Regions from separate parts of the Dickeya aquatica genome, predicted to be linked through region 1. Evidence: predicted binding sites of a transcription regulator. Region 1 holds the regulator's gene; each other region holds the start of a gene.
The links. The regulator LexA, encoded in region 1, represses DNA repair genes until DNA is damaged. The targets are predictions, from matches to a motif close to TNCTGTATGTACATACAGNA.

Region 1 (7,595 bases):
ACGTCTGATTACGATCGTGAAAAACTGCAAGAGCGCGTAGCCAAACTGGCAGGCGGCGTTGCGGTTATCAAAGTCGGCGCAGCCACTGAAGTGGAAATGAAAGAGAAGAAAGCCCGCGTTGAAGATGCGCTGCACGCGACCCGTGCTGCCGTTGAAGAAGGTGTGGTTGCCGGTGGCGGCGTGGCGCTGATCCGCGTTGCGACTGCTATCAATGGCCTGAAAGGCGATAACGAAGAGCAGAACGTAGGTATCAAAGTTGCTCAGCGTGCGATGGAAGCGCCTCTGCGCCAGATAGTCTCCAACGCCGGTGAAGAGCCGTCTGTGGTTGCCAACAATGTGAAAGCGGGCGAAGGTAACTACGGTTACAACGCCGCGACCGAGCAGTATGGCAACATGATAGACATGGGTATTCTGGATCCAACCAAAGTGACCCGTTCTGCGTTGCAGTACGCTGCATCTGTCGCGGGCCTGATGATCACCACCGAATGTATGGTGACCGAGCTGCCGAAAGGCGATGCACCTGATTTAGGTGCTGCTGGTGGTATGGGCGGCATGGGTGGTATGGGCGGCATGATGTAATTGCCGCATGCAGGTGACGATTATCGTCCCCTTGCCGTTGTAGAGTAAGAGACGACCCGGTATCCATGCCGGGTCGTTTTTTTTCGTCTGTCGCTATCGCCATGGCTTGCCGTTGACGTGAATGAAAACAACCCACAGCGTTAACATAACGTTCGTGAGCTGTTACCAAGGTATTCTTGTTTGCGGCACGGCATATCTTCGCGGCAAGGCACGTCTGCGCTACAATAAGTTCGCTTATTTTATTTATTAAACACCGGGTGGAAGGGGAGACATGTCTGACAAGGCGTTAGCTAGCCTGCGCTCGGCTACGTGGTGTGCGCCAGAGGATGTCCCTGCGCGGGCGGCCGACTGGCTGGTTTATCAGGATTCGATGACGCGTCGTCTGGAGCGCTATTGCCTGAAACTGAGTGTTCAGGTTAGTCAGGAGCGGTTTATCTCTTCACCGGATGTTGCCGGTGAGTCCGCCCTGTTGCCACCGAGTGAGCGCTATTGGTTACGTGAGGTTATCTTGTTGGGAGACGGTGAGCCCTGGTTGTTTGGTCGTACGGTGATACCCGAGCAGACGCTGCAAGAGGCTGACATTGATTTAACCCAGGTTGGCACCACGCCATTAGGGCGTTACCTGTTCTTGCAGGGGCCACCGCCGCGCGATGTGATTCAGATGGGACGATGTGACGCGCTATGGGTACGGCGCTCGCGCTTGCGGTTATCGGGTAATCCTCTGTTGATTACCGAGCTGTTTTTACCGCAGGCTCCCCTTTATTTCCCCGATCGTTATCAGAGCTGAGTGCAGAAGGAGAATCAGGCGTTGGAAAGACTGTTTATGTCAGGACGCTGGGGGGCATATTGCCGTTTGATGCGTATCGACAAGCCGATTGGCTCACTGTTGTTATTGTGGCCGACACTCTGGGCATTATGGCTGGCCGGGCGTGGAACACCGGCAGTCTGGACACTGCTGGTGTTTGTGGCGGGCGTTTTTTTGATGCGAGCGGCCGGGTGCGTTATCAATGATTATGCCGATCGTCATTTTGACGGGCATGTGAAACGCACCGCATCGCGCCCGTTACCTTCTGGGCTGGTGAGTGAGCAATCAGCCAAGGTGTTGTTTGTGGTTCTGGTCCTGCTGGCGTTTGGCCTGGTGCTGACCATGAATCCGATGACCATCTGGCTGTCTGTGGCCGCCCTCGCGCTGGCCTGGGTCTACCCGTTTATGAAGCGAGTCAGTCATTTACCGCAACTGGTTTTGGGCGCGGCCTTCGGCTGGTCAATTCCGATGGCGTATGCTGCTGTCAGTGAGTCGCTACCGGCAACCTGCTGGCTGATATTTTTTGCCTACATTTGCTGGACGGTGGCCTATGACACGGAATACGCGATGGTTGACCGGGATGATGATTTAAAAATTGGCGTGAAGTCTACCGCCATTTTATTTGGCAGCCATGACACGCTGATCATTGGTGTACTGCAACTCATGACATTAGCCGCAATGCTGGCACTGGGCCGAATGATGGCGCTGGGGCAGGTTTTTTACTGGTCGGTACTGGTGGCGGCGGCGTTGTTTGCCTATCAACAGAAATTGATTGCCGGACGTGAGCGCGATAACTGCTTTCGCGCATTCAGGAACAATAACTACGTTGGTATGGTGTTGTTTTTCGGTATTTTATTCAGTTTGTAATCAACGTCAAAAATGCCCTGCGGTCATGTTTCCGCAGGGCATCATGCTTATTGCGCGTCTTCTTTCTCTTCTCGTACTTCGGCCTGCTCTTCCTCTGGCGATGATGCGCCACTGTCCTGCGCCAGACTGGCACTTTCTATGGTCAGCCTCACTTCCGGTGTGATGAGATCGCCCAGCATGGTATACATGGCCTGGACTTGCTCTTGCACCGCTTCGCCACTGTCGCTGAAATACCCTTCATTACGCAGTGTATTGACCAGCGTTGAGAACACGGCCTTGTCAAAGAACTCGGGTGCATTAATACCATGCAGTACAGAAAGGCGTTGCGCCATGCTGCGGCTCTCTTTTTCCAGCGCACCGCGACTGATGGACGGGTTGGCATGCAGCAGTGCCAGCGTGATGGTATAGCGCTGCAAGGTTTCGCGGATACCCGCGGCCAGTAATTGCAGGGTACGAATGCGCGCCGGGTTTAATTCCAGCTCACCGGCGTTGTTGATAATCAGGCGCTGGCTGACAAGCTCGGTTACCAGTTTATCGAGAATGCCTGACAGGTCGGCTTTGTCATGGTGCAAAAACAGCTCTGCCTGCAACAGCGGATAGATTAAGGTCAGTTGGTGCAACAGCGCGGATGTGCTAATGCGCCTACGGTGCATGACGATACTGGCAATCAATGACGGCAGCACCAACAAATGATGAATGTTATTGCGGTAGTAGGTCATCAAGACCGCTTGCTCGCGCGGCAGAATGATGATGTCGCCAACATTATCCTTTTCTACCTCAAACTTGTTCATGCCCAGCGCATGTTCCAGCAGTTCCGCTGCCGTTTTGTTCGGTACCGTAACATCACTGCTATAAGGCACGTTGCGCAGTAGCTGCAAATAACACGCTAACTGCTCTTCCATTTGCTCGCGCGTCAACGCCCGCTGGCGTGAAGCCAGCAACGCGGTACAGCACAGGTTCATCGCATTGGCCGCTGCCGCATTATTGATGCGAACCATAATATCATCGGCAATGTGCTGTACGGTTGGCGTAAGCCATGCCGGGCGTTGCGGGTCGATAGGGTCAATCGCATCGCGCCATTGCGGCACATGATGATTGAGATAGGTCGTCAACGTCAGCGGCTCACCGATGTTGACATAGCCCTGGCCGAGGTTGCGCAGCTTACGCAGCCCACGCACCATTTGCAGGAATCCCTCTTTCTCTTTGGTCGCACCACGTAACTCCTTGGCATAGGTGCCGACTTCCATCACATGTTCGTAGCCGATATACACTGGCACTAGCGTAATCGGGCGAGTGCCGCCGCGCAGCATCGCCTGAATGGTCATCGCCAGTGTACCGGTTTTCGGCTCCAGCAGTCGGCCTGTGCGTGAGCGCCCGCCTTCGACGAAATACTCTACCGAGTAGCCGCGGGTAAACAACTCGCCCAGATATTCACGAAACAGCGTGGAGTAGAGCTTGTTCCCTTTGAAGGTACGGCGGATAAAGAAGGCACCGAGGCGGCGGAATATCGGGCCGGCAGGCCAGAAATTGAGGTTGATGCCTGCGGCAATGTGCGGGGGAACCAGCCCCTGATGATAGAGCACATAGGACAACAGCAGGTAATCCATGTGGCTGCGATGGCAAGGCACATAGACAATCTCATGGCCATCCTGAGCGAGTTGACGCACACGTTCGGCATTATGAACGTTGATGCCTTGATACAGCCGGTTCCACGTCCAGCTCAGCACCCGGTCAGAGAGCCTGACCGCTTCATAAGAGAAATCAGCCGCTATCTCTTCGAGTAACGCAATCGCGTTTTGCTGCGCTTTGTCGTGGGAGATTTTCTTCACCCGTGCTTCATCATCAATCGCCTTGGCAATGGCACGAGAGGTAAGCAACTGATTAAACAACGCCTGACGCACTGGCAGTCTTGGGCCGACGGCTGCCAGCCGCAGGCGGGAGAAGTGCATGCGAGCGACGCGTGCCAGCTTGTGGGCAATCGTCTTGTCAGTACCATGCTCTGTCGCCATATAGCGCAGTGATACCGGCACCGAAAAACGCACGAAGCTGTCACGCCCCAGCCACAAAACGGCGAAAAACTTCTCGATACCGTTCAGCAGGCGCAGGTGCGGCGCGTCCTGATGCTGGCCTTCACGACCCGGCGAGCGGCCAAACATAACCGCGACAGGCACCATTTGTATATCCAGCTCTGGGTTGTTGCGATGCAAATCCAGATAGTCATGAAACAGTTTGATCGACTGCTGTTTCGGCACGTAGTAGCGAAACAGGCGTGGGCCATCGTTAACAAAAACGTAGCTCGGCAGGGTTTTGCCATCGATTTGCTGCGGTTGCAATGGGTCTGGCAAATGTAATTCCAGACACTTGGTGCGCAACGTCAGCAGGTCTGCCTTAGAGCTATAAGGCAGCACATAAAATATCGGTCTTGAGGGATCCAGACGTTGTTCGTTAACGGGATCCTGCGGAATAACCTTACTCTTTACTAAGAGTTTTAGAGGGAAATTCAGTAACTTGTAGTAAATTTTACGCCAACCTGACATAACAACCAGAAGCCTCTTGTTAGCAACGCGCGCCAAGGATACCAGAAACCCAACAGGATATCTGTGGTGATGCAATCATGTGGACGCGTTAAAATTGCGGCCAATCACAAATTACAGGTGGAGTCATCATGAATAAGACAACAGGAATTACCCGCATTGTCAAAGCCGCAGGGTATTCGCTACAGGGCCTGAGGCAGGCGTGGCAACATGAAGCAGCCTTTCGACAGGAGTCGGTTTTGCTGCTTGTTGCGGTGCTTGTGGCGAGTGTCTTGCCTGTTTCAACCATAGAGCGGCTGTTGCTGGTCGGGTCGGTGGTGTTGATAGTGCTGTTTGAGCTGGTAAACAGCGCTATTGAAGCGGTGGTAGACCGCGTTGGTCTGGACTATCACGAACTGTCGGGGCGGGCAAAAGATATTGGTTCTGCGGCGGTCTTTGTCGCCTGTGTCTTGGCCGCGATCGTCTGGGTATCACTGTTATGGAGCCGTTTTGCGTGACGGTTTGCATAATCGTCGAAAAATCCGTGCAATAGCGATATCACGGTTCCCATTGGCACTTTCCCTGTATATACTCACAGCAAAACTGTATAAACAAACAGGGGGCGGAATGAAAACCTTAACCACCAGACAGCAACAGGTTTATGACCTGATTCGTGATCATATCGCGCAGAGCGGTATGCCGCCCACCCGGGCAGAAATTGCCAGTCAGCTTGGTTTCCGCTCACCGAATGCGGCGGAAGAACATCTCAAAGCGCTGGCACGCAAAGGGGTTATCGAGATTGTTACCGGGGCGTCTCGTGGCATCCGCTTGCTGATGGAAGAAGAGGATCTCGGTTTGCCGCTTATTGGGCGCGTTGCAGCCGGTGAACCGTTGCTGGCACAGCAGCATATTGAATGTCACTATCAGGTTGACCCTGCCATGTTTAAACCCAGCGCTGATTTTTTGCTGCGCGTTAGCGGTATGTCTATGAAAGACATTGGTATTCTTGATGGTGACTTACTGGCAGTGCATAAAACACAGGATGTACACAACGGGCAGGTCGTTGTGGCACGTATTGAGGATGAGGTCACGGTTAAGCGCTTGAAGAAACAAGGCAATGTGGTGCAGTTGCTGGCGGAAAACAAGGATTTTGCGCCAATAGTGGTTGATTTGCGCGAGCAGGCTTTCTCGATTGAAGGGTTGGCTGTTGGCGTGATTCGTAACAGTGACTGGGGGTAAACCCCACGCAGATTCATCGGCCGACATTAAGCAAGCGAAGGCAAAGCTGAAAGTAAAGGAAACGGTGCAGGAAACGGCAGAATGTCAGAAGTGAATGTAGCGGGCAGGGGCATTTCAGCAATATCGTGATAGAGCGGAAAAACCGTGTGAAGCATCGCGTTACTTCACACGCATGTCGCCACGTCACGCCAGCTTCATCATGACAAGCGGAGCGGATACGTCAGCGTTTTTTCACCACAATGCTGTGATCGTGGGTGCAACTGTCCCGGTGCTCACATGACTCCACTTTTTGACACTCGTCACATAACCCATGCGCTTCCACAATACTGTGGCGCAGTGCGAATCCTGACTGCCTGGCTAACTGTTGCAATGTTTCTTCAACGCCTTGTGTCTGGCGTTCTGTGACGTGACCACAGCGGTCACAAATGAACAGTGCAGAGGTGTGGCTGTGCTCTTCGAAATGATGGCACAGGACATAACTGTTCGTGGATTCTACTTTGTGGATGAATCCTTGCTCCAGCAGAAAATCCAGCGCGCGGTAAACGGTCGGGGGTTTGGCCTGCGGCTCCGAGAGACGCAGCAGATCCAGTAAGTCATAGGCACTGATCGCACCGCTTTGCAGGGCCATCAAGCGTAACACCTCCTGCCGCTGTGGTGTCAGGCGTACATTACGTTGCTGGCAAAGCTGTTCAGCCTGGGCAAGGAGAGTGTCCGGATTGGTTGAATCCATAGCAGTAACCCTGAAGCGAGTTTGAGATAATTCGCTATCTTACCATGACTGAATTAAAACACCGAGATACCACCCTCAGTGCAAGGAAAAGCAGCCTGAGCGCGGTGGTGCGCAGAGTCTGAACACTGCTTTGCCGATAGCTGTTATCAGGCGGCAAGGTCTATCAATAACAGCCGTGCCTCAGTTTGTGCTTTAAGAGTGAGGGTGTTTTCTTGTTTTACAAATGCGCCATCACCACAATGGAGCAGGTTTGAACAGGAGTCTGGCTGCGCGGGGGAATCGTTATCTGATGTCTCGTTACCCTGAATACGGACGGTACCGTAGATAGATTGCAGATAGGCCCGGCTGCCATGCAGTGTCAGGGTATGTTCGGTATCCGCTGCCAGGTTCAGATGGTGTATCCATACCTGCTGGCGCAGATGAAGCCCGGTGTCTGTTTCCTCCGGTGAGGCCAGCAACTGGTGAGGGGTATCGACTAAGCTGGTGCGCTGCACGCACTGATTTTCCCGCATCGGGCAGGCATCCAGCCACAACTGGATCCGCGTCAGGGATGTGTCTTCACTGATATTATGTTCGCTGTAGCTGACATGCGGTTGCGTGGCAAGTAACAAGGCTTCACCGGCTTTAGCCCTGACATGGTTGCCGTTGCTGTCACGGTATTCCGCCTCACCTTGCAGCAAAATATTCAGCACGTCTACGCGCGGATACGTGCGGGGCTGAAAGGCTGCACCCGGAGCCAGCACTTCCTGATTGAGCACGCGCAGCGAGGCAAACCCCAGTAGCTCAGGATCGAAATAGTGGCCGAAAGAAAAGGTATAACGAGCCTGTAACCAGCCATAGTCAGCCTGGCCGCACTGTTGCG
Region 2 (7,595 bases), 1.4 Mb from region 1:
GCAGGTTGACACTATTTTAACCATTGACTATTACTTAAACAGCACTATAAGCATGTTAACTTAGCAATACCCGGTTCAGTGTGGCACAAGCACGGTGTCATCCCGCTTATGAAATGAACCAGTCGCGGGTCGGTTTCTGTCCGGTTTGTATCGTTACGTCAAACCTTCGATGATGCCCAAAACAGATTGATATCTGCCACTGATAGGATATCCAAACCCGGCGAAGACCTGGGATCATTTCATTTTTCGGCAGGTGTACTTCAATACGAAGCAGGTAACGATAACGACAATGCGAATAAAGAAACTGCTGCGAATTAATTTGTTGCATTTAATCCTGTTCATGTCGCTTGCCAGTATGTTCACCACACTGCTGAATAGTTATCTCGCCATTTATCACGTTCAGAAAAAACTGCTTGTTGAGCAGGCTTTTAAAGTGAATGCCAGTTACTCTGCCAAGTTAGCCTCCACCGTCGATACTTTTTTTTCAGCCTCGGAAGAGCAACTGGCCTACAGCGCCAGATTGATTACCCGAAATATTCAGACGGGTAATGTCTTGCAATTGCAAACCGAGCTGCAACGCATCCATCAGCTCAGTCATCGTTTTAACTCGATGCTGGTGGTCACAGAAAATAGCCGGGTGATCGCCGCCTCTCCCCCGTCGCTCAATCTGGCGGGCGTGATACTCAACAGTCAGGAACAGCAGAAAACATTACAGTCAAAACGCTTTTTCATTAGCTCGCCGTTTGTTTCACCGCGCGGCAATTATATTATTTTTATTTCTTACCCGATTATTGATGAAAGCGGGAATTACCTTGGGTATATCGGCGGGTCGCTCTATCTGAATAATCGTCGCATACTCAATGAATTTATGAATACCCAATTTAGTAACGATAGCTTCAACACTTACGTTGTTGATAATAGCGGTACCATTATTTATCACCACGATACGGCGAAGATTGGCACGCGACTGTCGCTGTCACGCCTGATGGATAGACAGAGCACACCGCCCAAAGGCGATTTTATGATGCCGGATGAGCAAGGCATTCCCTCACCGGCAACCTATATACGCACACAAAAAGCAGACTGGATTATTATCACCCAACAGTCGTTCCACTCAATGGAAGAAGCGCTCAATAACGTGATGTTCAGTGTATTGCGTCAGGGAACGCCGCTTGGGCTTATCACGCTGCTGGCGCTGACGATTCTGGCGTTTTACATCGCCAGACCGCTGCGCCAGTTGGCCAAATCTGCCAGCACCATGGAACAACCGGGGGTGATCAGCAAGATCAAAGCCGTCAACGCCTGGTATCTGGAAATTGAGCAGTTAAAACGGGTGCTGCTGATGGGCACCGTACTGCTGCATAAACGCATCGGCAGGTTAAGTTCCGAAGCGCATACCGACCCGCTTTCCGGCATGCTGAACCGTAGGGGAATGCAGGAAAGCCTTGAGGAGATCCGCAATGAATACAAAAAGATCTCAGTGATCGCGATTGATATCGATCATTTTAAATCGGTAAACGACTCGTTCGGCCACGACATGGGTGATGAGGTGATCCGCAAGCTCAGTCAGCAAATACGCAAAAACTTCCGCAAGACCGATCTGGTATGTCGCATCGGCGGAGAAGAGTTTGTTATCCTGCTGCCAGGAGCCGACATTCATATCACCAGCGTGATTGCCGAGCGCTTGCGTAATACGGTTGCCAGCACCACCTACCTGCCCGATGCCCCGCTACGCCAGATAACCATTTCGCTTGGCGTGACCACCTTCAACCCGCAAAAATCATCACTGGATGCCGCGCTGAAAATCGCGGATAACGCGTTGTATAAAGCCAAAAATACAGGGCGAAACCGGGTGGTGGTGGATTACCTCTCGGATGACATCTCGCTTATCCAGCATTGATGGCCCGCCGCTTATTATTCCCTTTTATTCGCCCTGTAACGTCACCACCAGCGAGCGGCTGCCGCCGTGGTTGCGGTGTTCACACAGGTAAATGCCCTGCCAGGTGCCAACATGCAACCGGCCGTTGCGCACCGGCAGCGTCAGGCTGCTGCCAAGCAGGCTGCTTTTCAGGTGCGCGGGCATATCATCACTGCCTTCATCGGTGTGGCGATAATAAGGCTCGTCTTCCGCCACCAGCTGGTTAAAGAAGTTCTCGAAATCCTGGCGCACCGTGGGGTCGGCATTTTCATTGACCGTCAACGACGCCGACGTGTGGCAGATAAACACATGCAGCAGCCCGACTTTCACATTACGTAAATCTGTCACCGGCTCCAGCACGTCATCGGTTATCAAATGAAAACCACGGGCGCGGGGTTTAAGCCGAATATCGTATTGTTTCCACATTTCACGTCTCCTGCGGTGGTGAGTGATTGGCATAAAAAAGCGCGGCTCGCCGCGCTTAACAAACCTCATCTTGCTGGCGGGACTAACCCCGATCCAGAATCGGTTTCAGGAACCGGGCAGTGTGGGATTGTTCGCACTGCGCCACCGTTTCCGGCGTGCCGGACACCAGAATCTCGCCGCCGCCGCTGCCCCCTTCCGGCCCCAGATCGACAATCCAGTCAGCGGTTTTGATCACATCCAGATTGTGCTCAATCACCACAATGGTGTTGCCCTGGTCACGCAACTGATGCAATACCTCGAGCAGTTGCTGGATGTCGGCAAAGTGCAGCCCGGTGGTCGGCTCGTCCAGAATATACAGCGTCTGGCCGGTGCCGCGTTTTGACAGCTCACGCGCCAGTTTCACGCGCTGTGCTTCGCCGCCGGACAAGGTGGTGGCCGACTGCCCCAGCCGGATGTAAGACAAACCGACGTCGATTAGCGTTTGCAGCTTACGCGCCAGCGCCGGAATGGCATCAAAGAACTCGCGGGCATCTTCGATGGTCATCTCCAGCACTTCATGGATGCTCTTGCCCTTGTATTTGATCTCCAGCGTTTCGCGGTTATAGCGTTTGCCTTTGCACTGGTCACAGGGCACGTAAATATCTGGCAGAAAATGCATTTCCACCTTGATCACCCCATCGCCCTGGCAGGCTTCACAGCGACCGCCGCGCACGTTAAAACTGAAACGGCCGGGGTTATAGCCACGGCTGCGCGCTTCCGGCACACCGGCGAACAATTCGCGGATCGGCGTGAACACACCGGTGTAGGTGGCCGGGTTGGAGCGCGGCGTGCGGCCAATTGGGCTTTGATCGATGTCAATCACCTTGTCGAAATGCTCCAGCCCCTGGATCTCGCGGTACGGTGCCGGTTCGTTCAGCTCGCCGCCGTTAAGCTGGCGCTGGGCAATCGGGAACAGTGTATCGTTAATCAGCGTCGATTTCCCCGAGCCGGACACCCCGGTAATACAGGTGAACAGCCCGACCGGCAGCGTCAGGGTCACGTCTTTGAGGTTGTTGCCGCGCGCGCCAATCAGTTTTAACACCTTCGAGGGATCGCCCTGTACGCGCTGCGCCGGGATCTCGATTTTACGTGCGCCACTCAGGAACTGGCCGGTCAGCGATTCCGGCGTCGCCATGATCTGCGCTGCCGTACCTTCGGCGATCACCTGCCCGCCGTGCACGCCTGCGCCGGGGCCAATATCGATAATGTGGTCAGCGGCGCGAATCGCATCTTCATCGTGCTCCACCACGATAACCGTATTGCCGAGATTACGCAGGTGGATCAAGGTTTCCAGCAGGCGTTCGTTGTCGCGCTGGTGCAAACCGATAGACGGCTCATCGAGCACGTACATCACGCCCACCAGCCCGGCACCAATCTGGCTGGCCAGACGAATACGCTGCGCCTCACCGCCGGACAAGGTTTCCGCCGAGCGCGACAGCGACAGGTAATTCAGCCCCACGTTAACCAGAAAACGCAGCCTGTCGCCGATTTCTTTCAGCACTTTTTCGGCGATTTTCGCCCGCTGGCCGCTCAGTTTGATGTTTTCGAAAAAGGTCAGCGCATGGCCGATGCTCATGTCGGCAATCTGCGGCAGCGTGGTCTGCTCCACATAGACGTGGCGCGCCTCTTCACGCAGACGCGTACCGTGACAGCTGGCGCAGGGCCGGTTGCTGATGAACTTTGCCAGTTCCTCGCGCACCGCGGTCGATTCGGTTTCCTTGTAGCGGCGCTCCATATTATTGAGCACCCCTTCGAACGGATGACGGCGCACCGAGGTATCACCGCGATCGTTGATGTACTTAAATTCGATATTTTCTTTGCCGGAACCGTACAGAATCACTTTCTGAATCGATGCGCCAAGGCTGTCGAACGGCGCTTCAACGTCAAACTCATAGTGCTCTGCCAGCGAACGCAGCATCTGAAAATAGTAGAAATTGCGGCGATCCCAGCCGCGAATCGCGCCACCGGCCAGTGACAGCTCGCCGTTTTGCACCACGCGCGCCGGGTCAAAAAACTGCTGCACGCCCAGCCCGTCACAGCTCGGGCAGGCTCCCGCCGGGTTGTTAAAGGAAAACAGCCGCGGCTCCAGCTCATGCATGCTATAGCCGCACACCGGGCAGGCAAAATTGGCGGAGAACAGCAGTTCCGGCGCATGAGGGTCATCCATGTCCGCCACCACGACGGAGCCCCCGGAAAGCTCCAGTGCGGTTTCAAATGACTCAGCGAGGCGCTGTGCCAGATCCTCACGCACCTTGAAACGATCGACCACCACGTCGATGGTGTGTTTTTTCTGCAATTCCAGTTTCGGCGGATCGGAGAGATCGCACACTTCACCGTCGATGCGGGCACGGATATAGCCCTGCGTCGCCAGGTTTTCCAGTGTCTTGGTGTGTTCACCTTTGCGATCTTTCACGATAGGTGCCAACAGCATCAGCCGCTTGCCTTCCGGCTGGGCCAGCACGTTATCCACCATCTGGCTGACGGTCTGGGCATCCAGCGGAATATCGTGCTGCGGGCAACGCGGCTCGCCGACGCGGGCAAACAGCAAACGCAGGTAATCATGAATTTCAGTAATGGTGCCCACGGTAGACCGCGGGTTATGCGATGTGGATTTCTGCTCGATGGAAATGGCGGGCGACAGCCCTTCGATGTGGTCTACATCCGGTTTTTCCATCAGCGACAGGAACTGACGCGCATAAGCTGACAGCGACTCGACATAACGGCGCTGCCCTTCGGCATACAGCGTGTCAAACGCCAGCGAGGATTTGCCGGAACCCGATAACCCGGTCACGACAATCAGTTTATCGCGCGGAATCACCAGGTTAATGTTCTTCAGGTTATGGGTTCGGGCACCACGAATTTCTATCTTATCCATGCACACTTTTCCCGCAAAAGACACAGTGTTGGCCCCGGCACAGCGGCTGTATGCCAAAGAAAGCCAGTAGAAACGATCGATTATGGCACAAACAAAACTGAATGGATATCCAGTATCTGACGGCAATTTTCATCACCGGGGAAAAAAGAATGCGGCACGGCTCGCGGGTATTATCTGTCACGGTGGCGTGATAGAATTGCTCGCTTAAACTTTAAAAAAGTGATTTTTCAGGAGACACCAACATGGCCAGCAGAGGCGTTAACAAAGTGATTCTTATCGGCAATCTGGGTCAAGACCCGGAAGTTCGCTACATGCCGAACGGCGGCGCAGTCGCCAACCTGACTCTGGCCACGTCGGACAGCTGGCGCGATAAGCAAACCGGCGAGCAGAAAGAGCGCACCGAGTGGCACCGCGTAGCCCTTTACGGCAAGCTGGCAGAAATCGCCGGTGAATATCTGCGTAAAGGCTCTCAGGTGTATATCGAAGGCCAGTTGCGCACCCGCAAATGGCAGGATCAAAGTGGGCAAGACCGTTACACCACCGAAGTGGTGGTCGATGTTTCCGGCAGCATGCAGATGCTGGGTGGCCGCAGCGGCGGCGGGGCACCTGCGGGTGGCAACATGGGCGGCGGCAATATGGGTAACGCGATGGGCGGTAACGCGCCACAAGGTGGTTGGGGTCAACCGCAACAGCCGCAGCAAGCCAACCAGTTCAGCGGTGGTGCTCAGTCCCGGCCGCAGCAAAGCGCGCCGATGCCGGGCAACGAACCGCCAATGGATTTTGACGACGACATTCCGTTCTGAGTGCGCCGTTTTGCTTTGTAAATCAAGTGGTTAATTCGATTTATTGAATTAATCATAGGCTGTTGGAGTGCCTATTGCAAGCCTGACTTATCCTTACCCAGTAATGGGTTTGAACCTCGAAAGAGGGAGGGGAGTGTAGCATGTCAGGAAAAGGCTGGTTGCGGGGAAATAACCTACTTTGCGCCAGCCATTGCAAATCCCATATGGTTAAGCCTGATTGGTTGAATCATAGTTCATAGTGGGTTTCGGGATATCGATGGCTCACGGTTATTTAGGAGTCATACCAATATTTATAGTAATTATTTTTAGAAGGTTACTATATCCAACAATATTGGCACCTGCTCGGTGAGAGTGGTAATTGAACGTAAGTGAAACCTAAGTGGGATGCACCTTGACTACAAAGAAATACGGGATTACCTAAGTTGGTTAAGTAATTAACCAATATGGTAACGGAGACTCCGTAGTACCCAATGTAGCTCTGTAATGGAGTCGCAATTTGCTAACCAATCTGAAAAATATATATAAACTGATAAGCAATTATCAATGAAATTATATTCGTAAGGGGGAAGGGAGTCAGTTGGATCTATACTAATAGAAGCGAGGTTCGATAGTCAGTGCTATCACAGAGAACACTCAATGCTCTAAGTGGTATAAACAAAGCCAGTATACAAGGTTATAAGATCAAGAAGCTGCATAAAATCATGTGCAGTAATAAAGATCTTTGGGCACAAGCTTATGCTAATATTTATTCCAATTCGGGAGCCATGACGAGAGGAATAAATAATAATACGATGGATGGAATGAGTGTGGACAGGATTATCAGTCTTATTCATCTCATAGACTCAGGTTCGTACATACCCAAACCTTGTAGGCGCACGCACATACCTAAAGATGCCCGAAAACCGAATGGAAAGAAACGTCCATTAGGTATTCCAACTGGAGACGATAAATTAATACAGGAAGTAATGAGAATGTTATTGGAAGAGATCTATGAACCGGTTTTTAGCGACTGGAGCTATGGATTCAGGCCTGAGCGTTCCTGTCATTCTGCATTAAAAGAAATCAGAAACGGTTGGAAAGGAACAAAATGGGTATGTGATGTTGATATCAAAGGTTACTTCGACAACATTGACCACGATCTGCTGCTGAAATTCCTGAGCAAGCGGATCGCTGATAACAAATTTCTGGTGCTTCTCAAGAAGTTCCTGAAAGCTGGCTATCTGGACAACTGGCGTTACTTTGGCACTCATAGCGGAACACCACAAGGTGGAATTATCTCCCCTATTCTTGCCAACGTATTTCTCCACGAGCTTGATGAATTTATGAAAAATAGAATCACCGAGTTCGGCAAAGGAGGACGGAGGAAACCCAATCCCATATACAGAAGAGCACTACAAAACCGGGCAAATCGTATTAAATGGATCAGGCAAGGTTTCGGCGCTTCAGGAATGCCTGCTGATGAGCAGAAAATCCAAAAATGGAAACATGAAGCGGATGAACTGGAGAAACAATTGCGTACACTATCCAGTGTTAT
Region 3 (7,595 bases), 1.8 Mb from region 1:
CGTTGATGAAGTTGCCCAAACGACCGGCTCCCAGCCCAAATGGGATCAAGGGTGCCATAAAATCAGATACATGGAAGAAATTGCGGCGGGTACGATGAGCAAACCACAACATCACGGTGATAACCCCAAGCAGGCCACCGTGGAAGGACATTCCGCCATCCCACACCCGGAACAGGTAGAGCGGGTTAGCCAGGAAATTGGGAAATGCGTAGAACAGTACGTACCCGAGCCGCCCGCCAACAAACACCCCGAGGAAACCGAAATAGAGCAGGTTCTCCACTTCCTCTTTGCGCCAGCCGCTATTGCTTTTCCCAGCCCGGCGCACTGCCAGCCACATGGCAAAAACAAACCCGACCAAATACATCAGTCCGTACCAGTGCAGGGAAACCGGCCCTATTGAAAATATCACCGGATCAAACTGGGGAAATGCCAGATAGCTCGTCATCGTCGTTCACCACATTGATTATTGCTTTTATTGCCGCCTAGTCCCTGATATCGGGGGCGATTTAGCGCGTTCACCACACCTGGCAACTGTCTGCCGAGTGCGGTTGCGCATAATAGCATAGCTGGTCAACACAGGTGGCGACGACGGGATAAAAGAACTGTAAACATTATGATACCGGGCCTGCCGCTCTTGACATGTCAAGAGCGTAAGCATTCCGGGATTACCCAAACCACAGAGCGCGCAACATCAGGCACGATAAGACTTTCAGCGCCCACCACGGATAAGACCGCCCAGGCCGCGTTCTTCAATAAAAATTGACGCCCATTGCCGGACTTCGCTGGCAGTTTGTGCACCGAGGACTTTTTGTGCCAGTTGGTGCGATTCATCAGCACCGATACGCCGCAGCAGGTATTTAACACGAGCGACACTGCGCCCGTTCATGCTCAACGTGCGATAGCCAAGTCCGGTTAGCAGCAATGCCCCCATCGGCTCGCCCGCCATTTCCCCACACACCGACACCGGCAACTGATATTCCCGGCAGTGGGTGATAATCATATTCAAGGCGTGCAGCATGGCGGGGTGGAGGCTGTCGTAAAGTGCGCCCACATGAGGATTATTGCGATCGACTGCCAGCAGATACTGGGTCAGGTCATTGGTGCCAACCGAGACAAAATCAATACGTGATGACAAATGCGGCAGTAAAAACAGCACCGACGGCACTTCCAGCATGATGCCGATCCGCGGTCGTGGAGCGGGGAATCCCAGCGTTTCTGATACTTCTGCCTGAGCCCGCTCAATCAGCCGTTTTGCCTCATCTATCTCATCGAGGCTATTGATCATCGGCAGCAGAATACGGAGATTGCCAATCTGCGCGTTGGCGCGCAGCATCGCGCGCACCTGAATCATAAAGATTTCCGGCTGATCGAGTGTGACGCGAATACCTCGCCAGCCAAGGCAAGGGTTCTCTTCGCTGATGGGTAAATAAGGCAACTGTTTGTCAGCACCGATATCCAGCGTGCGCAGCATGACGGGGCGCGACGGGTATAAACGTAGCATCCCTTCATATTGCGTCATCTGCTCTTCTTCCGAAGGGAAACCATTTTGCAGCATAAACGGGATTTCAGTGCGGTATAAGCCCACGCCATCAACCTGATTGATAAAGCGTTTTTCATGCTCGGCGCTCAAACCGGCATTGAGCATCACTTCCATGCGCTCACCGGTTTTGAGCACGGCCGGGCGTTCCATGTCATCTTCCGCCAGCCGGGTCAGCTCGTTTTCTTCACTCAGCAGACGCTGGTATTCCTGCACCAGCACGGGCTCCGGGTCAACCAGCAGCTCTCCCCGGTAGCCATCCAGCACCAGTAACCGCTGATGCAGCAACTCAGGCTGGATATCCGCATCCATCAGGGTGGGGATCCCCATCGCTCGCACCATAATGGCCGCGTGGGAATTGGCCGCACCGTCATAGGCAACCACGCCCGCCAGGCGCTCTTGCGGCACTTCTGCCAGCAAGGTGGCCGTTAGCTCATCGGCAACCAAAATAAAGCGTTCCGGCCACTGGCCGTTGCTTTGTGCATTATCATCAAGATGAAACAGCAGGCGTTGCCCGAGAGCACGTAAATCACTGGAACGATCGCGCAGGTAAGTATCTTGCAGGCTGGCAAACTGGGCGGCAAAGCGCTCGATCACCACTTTTACTGCCCATTCCGCCACACTGCCAGTGTCAACTTCCTGAAACAGGTCACGCTTAAGACGCGCATCGTTGAGCAGGTGGGAGTAGAAATCGAAGATAGCGGCGCTCTCTTTTTGCGCGCTGGCGCTAAAGCGTTTGCTAAAGCGGCGAAATTCGGCAGCCGCCTCTTCCATCGCCATCACCAGACGGGATCGTTCACGATCGCTATCGAGGCTGGAGGCGGGGAACACCAGTTCCAGCGATGGCTGGCTGCGATCCTGCCAGCCCGGCGCGATGGCCACGCCGGAAGAGGCAACCATCGCTTTTATCCGTGTTTGCCGGTACTGACCAAACAGCGCTTTCATCTGCGATTGGGACAAGATGGCTGCCATTTGGGTCGCCAGCGTCACCATAAATGACTCTTCGTTCTTATCGAACTGGCGATGCTCACGCTGCTGCACCACCAGCACGCCCAGCAACTGACGCCGGTGGATAATCGGCACACCCAGAAATGAGCGGAAATGTTGCTCGCGCACGGCGGGAATAAATTTAAAACTGGGATGGCTTTGAGCATCAGCCAGATTGATAGGCTCGGCACGTTCGCCGACCAGGCCGACGATCCCCTGGCCGAACGCCAGCGTTATCGTGCGGCCACGCGGCTTTTTCAGCCCGCGTGTTGCCATCAGGTAATAGCATTGGCGGTCATTATCTGCCAGATAAATGGAGCACACCTCGGTATCCATCGCCTGGCAGGTTTCATTGACCAAAATCTCTAATGCATCACTCAACCGGGCTGCGGCAGCCACCTTCTCGATAATTTCTCGCAGTCGCGTGAGCATCATGATAGATCGGATTATCCTCGTTTTCGTCGGGTACCAGAGGGCAGTCTGACTGCCGAATTCTCCTGTAGCTGAATAACGGCGGTGACAAACTCTTTCATTACTTTTCGGTAAACATCACGTTTGAATGACACAACCTGACGCACCGGATACCAATAGCTTACCCAGCGCCAGCCGTCAAACTCCGGCGTACCGCTACTTTGCATATTAATATCGGACTCATTACACATTAACTGTAGCAGAAACCATTTCTGCTTTTGGCCGATACAGACCGGTTTTGTATCCCAACGCACCAAACGTTTTGGCAATTTATAGCGCAGCCAGCTTCGCGTGGAAGCCAGAATACGAACGTCCTTTTTCCGCAATCCCACTTCCTCGAACAGTTCACGGTACATGGCCTGTTCCGCGCTTTCTCCGGGGTTTATCCCCCCCTGGGGAAACTGCCAGGAGTGCTGGCCGTAGCGACGAGCCCACAAGACCTGGCCCTGCCGATTACAAATGACAATACCAACATTCGGGCGGTAGCCATCATCGTCGATCACCGGACTACCTCAATAAACAAGAATGTAAAGATGGCCCGATTGTTTCACACTCCTGACAGGCGGTAAACTCCCGCTTTACATCCCCCGAGAAGCGCCCCGATTGCGAGGCTCGTGACCATTCTCCTGATAAAACACGGTTAACCCACAGATGTCAGCCAAGTTATAAACATGCGGCCAGTGAATAGGGCATTTTATTCACTTTTTCTGTGGACATCTTTGTGAAGAACATCATGAAAAAGTGAGTAAAACCTGTTTTAACTTAATTCCCCTTATCCACAGCTATTAAAAATAGCTATTTTCTTTCAAACAATTAAACGATTCCTGACGACGTTTTCCACCGGCTACCTTAACTGTGATCGGGCGCAACATTCAGAATGGCTAAAGATCGCACGACCAAGCCGTTATCCACAGGCCATGGCGTAAAAGCAGCCAAAAAATCACCAAAACCAGCAAATCTGCCCCTCGTCAAGGCTGTAAATCAAAACAGTGATCCCCGGTTATCCCGGTTATCCCAAAAATCTGTGGATAACCTAGTGTAAAATCCTGTTCATTGTCGGTGGCTTGTCATGAACAAAACCGGAGACTCTGATTTTCGCTCCACGGCAAAGAAAAAAAATCACAGCATAATCATGCTATTATTATTTTTCAGCACCATATCGGGTAGCCGGGTAAAAGCCCGCCTTATTGGCGCTCAATTTTTAATCAAATCACATTCAATAGACGGGTTCGGCATGAACACCCCAAGACTCCACCAACAGGCACCAGACAACGAACAGGCGCTATTGCGGCGCGCACAAGCACTGGCAGGCTACTCGCTTGCCGAACTGGCCCAGTTTGCCCACCTGCCACTGCCAGCCAATCTCAAGCGCGACAAAGGGTGGATTGGTACATTACTGGAGCGTTTTCTCGGTGCCAGCGCAGGCAGTAAGCCTGAACAAGATTTCCCCGAGCTCGGCGTAGAACTAAAAACTATCCCAATTGATGAACAAGGCCGTCCACTGGAAACCACGTTTGTCTGTGTTGCTCCCCTGACCGGAAATAGCGGCGTAACCTGGCAGAGCAGTCATGTACGTCGCAAGCTTGCCAAAGTGCTGTGGATCCCGGTTGAAGGCTCACGGGCCATCCCGCTGGGAGAGCGCCATATCGGAGCCCCTTTGCTGTGGAGCCCAAATGAAGAGGAAGAGAGGCGGTTACGTCAGGATTGGGAAGAGCTGATGGACTTGATTGTTCTGGGTAAAGTGGAAAGTATTACCGCTCGTCATGGTGAAGTATTACAGTTGCGCCCCAAGGCCGCCAATAGCCGCGTATTAACCGAAGCCATTGGCGAACATGGCCAGCCTATCCTGACGCTACCGCGTGGCTTTTATCTCAAGAAAACCTTTACCACACCATTGCTGGCGCGCCATTTCTTGCTGTAACGCGCCTGAGCACTCAACCTTATCAGTGCAAAAAGCCCTGAATCACCAAGACAATCCTGCTAAAAATCACCCCTATTTCATAGGGAAATAACTAACGTGCTATTTCTCTATATGTCCTTACGTATCTTTTTAATTTTTTTGACCAAAATCCTAGCCACAGGCTGATAAGGCTTTGCTAAACTGGCAAGAGGTTCAATTTTTTTGCTAAATCACAGGTAAACTCAGTATGCGATCCCGGCTTATCACCGTCTTAGCCCTGACGTCTGTCTTCCTGCTTTGTGGCTGTACCCGTCACTACGTCATCGCCACCAAAGAGGGGCAGATGCTACTGGCGCAGGGAAAACCCGCGCTTGACCCGGCTACCGGCCTGCTCAGTTATACTGATGAAGATGGTTCCCGTCACCAGCTCCACCCTGATAGCGTTTCTCAGGTTATTGAACGCTGACAGACGGCCACACTGCATTTTCCCTGGGCGCGCCAGACACCTTCAGGCCCGGCGCTTTCACCGCTTTCCACCTCGTTTTTCCGGCATAAAGAAACTTCCCCCTCGCCTCGGCTTGGTTATAGTCGCCAGTGAGGTGCCTTACGCACCGACCTTATTTAGAAGAATAAAAAGGAAACTGCAATGCACTATCATCGTATTCCCCACAGCAGTCTGGAAGTCAGTACGCTGGCGCTTGGCACCATGACCTTTGGTGAACAGAACAGCGAAGCGGATGCGCATGCTCAATTGGATCTTGCTGTCGCCAGCGGCGTCAACCTGATTGATACCGCAGAAATCTACCCGGTGCCACCGCGTTCAGAAACACAAGGGCTGACAGAGAGTTATATCGGTTCCTGGCTGAAAAGCCGTGGCGGGCGCGAAAAGCTGATCATTGCAAGCAAGGTAGCAGGCCCGGTACGGGCGAGTGACAACAGCGTGCGACCACAGCAGGCGCTGGATCGCAAAAATATCCGCGCCGCATTGGATGAGAGCTTAAAGCGCCTGAATACCGATTATATCGATCTCTATCAGGTGCATTGGCCGCAACGTCAAACCAACTGCTTTGGTAAGCTGAATTATCAATACACCAGCGAAAAACCCGTTGTCACACTGCTTGAAACCTTAGAAGCCCTGAGCGAACAGGTTCGGGCCGGTAAAATCCGCTATATTGGCGTCTCAAACGAAACCCCGTGGGGAGTGATGCGCTACCTGCAACTGGCGGAAAAGCACGACCTGCCCCGCATTGTTTCCATCCAGAACCCCTATAGCCTGCTGAATCGCAGTTTTGAGGTCGGCCTTTCGGAAATCAGTCAGCATGAGGGGGTGGAATTGCTGGCCTACTCGCCGCTGGCTTTTGGCACCCTGAGCGGAAAATATTTGAACGGCGCGAAACCTGCCGGTGCGCGTAACACGCTATTCAGCCGTTTTGTGCGCTATTCAGCGCCCCACACTCAGCAAGCGATTGCCGAGTATGTTGCTCTGGCGCAAAAACACGGGCTCGACCCGGCACAAATGGCGCTGGCTTTCGTACGCCAACAGCCGTTTGTCGCCAGTACGCTGCTGGGTGCAACCACACTGGCTCAATTACAAACTAATTTAGACAGCCTGAACGTCACGCTGGGTGACGAGTTGCTGGCCGAACTGGAAGCCATTCACCGCCGCTTTACCATCCCTGCCCCTTAAATCTTACCGCAGGCTTTGCCTCTGTGAGGCCTGCCTGCGACACCAACACGGTACGGTATGCCCATGCCGTTGGCCTCAAGGCATGAGGTTTTATTTCATGCCTTGCAACAACTGAATACGTTGGTTTTCCAGTGCCGTGACCCGGTTACAGACGTCATGACCAAAACGCTGGAAATCAGATTCCTGATTACTCCATTCGGCCTGAATCGCTTTTTGCAAGCCGCCCAGATTGCCCATCATCGCCTGCAACGGGTTGCCGCCACCGCTGCCGCTCATCTGCTTAACGCCCATTTCATTGAGGCTATCTTGCAACACGCCGCCCATCGCTCGCTCGACAATCTGACGGCCTTCTTGCTCCACCTGACGAATAGCCTGATGGTGGAACGCCAGCCCATCCGCACGGTGTTCGATAATCCGGCTCATCTGCTGCTTTAGCTGCTCATCGAGCGAGGTCAGACGGCCACGGACACGGCTGTCAGCACCGAGCTGCTGCACAATCACCTTATCCAGCGCTTGTCGCGCACGCTCCAGACGCTGCCTGGCCCCGTCGTCAATCCACGGTAACTGCTGGCGCAACTCAGCCTGATAAGCCTGCGCCTGCTGGCGCTGCGTCGCCGTTAGCGACACCGAGCGACCATAACGCTGCACATCGCCTTGGGGCGAAATCTGCACATCGCCGCTTACGCCGGTTAAGCTAACGCTTTGTGGGGTAATGGTAATGTCATCCTGAGGATTGACGTTGCACTGATACGCAGCCTGTACCTGTCCGGCCAGCAGCATCAGGGTTGCCATAAATACGTTACGCAATGCCGTTTTATGTTGATGCAACACCATAAAGACTCCTGAAAAAACGGCCTGATATCAGGCCGGGGAAACGGGTGTTTTAAGCAAGATTAGCCGGGAGATCCCACCAAATGTCGAACAGATCGCTCACGGTCACGTCTGTCAACTGATGGGCGTCAAGCCAGTTTTTCACCAGCTCACGATGCGCATCGGTGCAATTACCCAATTTT

Region 2: a site for LexA is predicted at 5,354-5,373, ahead of uvrA (excinuclease ABC subunit UvrA). Genes of this name have one in related genera too.
Region 3: a site for LexA is predicted at 3,968-3,987, ahead of mutH (DNA mismatch repair endonuclease MutH). Genes of this name have one in related genera too.

The regions. Positions count from the first base shown of each region.
Region 1 covers NZ_LT615367.1:597,981-605,575, forward strand. Annotated here, with positions in the region: gene groL (chaperonin GroEL) at 1-579, shown strand, start outside; gene ubiC (chorismate lyase) at 851-1,366, shown strand; gene ubiA (4-hydroxybenzoate octaprenyltransferase) at 1,403-2,251, shown strand; gene plsB (glycerol-3-phosphate 1-O-acyltransferase PlsB) at 2,299-4,788, opposite strand; gene DAQ1742_RS02750 (diacylglycerol kinase) at 4,917-5,282, shown strand; gene lexA (transcriptional repressor LexA) at 5,392-6,003, shown strand; gene zur (zinc uptake transcriptional repressor Zur) at 6,224-6,733, opposite strand; gene DAQ1742_RS02765 (pirin family protein) at 6,880-7,595, opposite strand, start outside.
Region 2 covers NZ_LT615367.1:3,725,742-3,733,336, forward strand. Annotated here, with positions in the region: gene DAQ1742_RS16945 (sensor domain-containing diguanylate cyclase) at 290-1,900, shown strand; gene DAQ1742_RS16950 (secondary thiamine-phosphate synthase enzyme YjbQ) at 1,925-2,344, opposite strand; gene uvrA (excinuclease ABC subunit UvrA) at 2,427-5,258, opposite strand; gene DAQ1742_RS16960 (single-stranded DNA-binding protein) at 5,501-6,061, shown strand; gene DAQ1742_RS16965 (reverse transcriptase domain-containing protein) at 6,676-7,595, shown strand, end outside.
Region 3 covers NZ_LT615367.1:3,348,577-3,356,171, forward strand. Annotated here, with positions in the region: gene lgt (prolipoprotein diacylglyceryl transferase) at 1-445, opposite strand, end outside; gene ptsP (phosphoenolpyruvate--protein phosphotransferase) at 710-2,956, opposite strand; gene rppH (RNA pyrophosphohydrolase) at 2,971-3,498, opposite strand; gene mutH (DNA mismatch repair endonuclease MutH) at 4,230-4,916, shown strand; gene DAQ1742_RS15285 (YgdI/YgdR family lipoprotein) at 5,143-5,361, shown strand; gene DAQ1742_RS15290 (NADP(H)-dependent aldo-keto reductase) at 5,542-6,582, shown strand; gene DAQ1742_RS15295 (YggN family protein) at 6,673-7,416, opposite strand; gene DAQ1742_RS15300 (YggL family protein) at 7,466-7,595, opposite strand, start outside.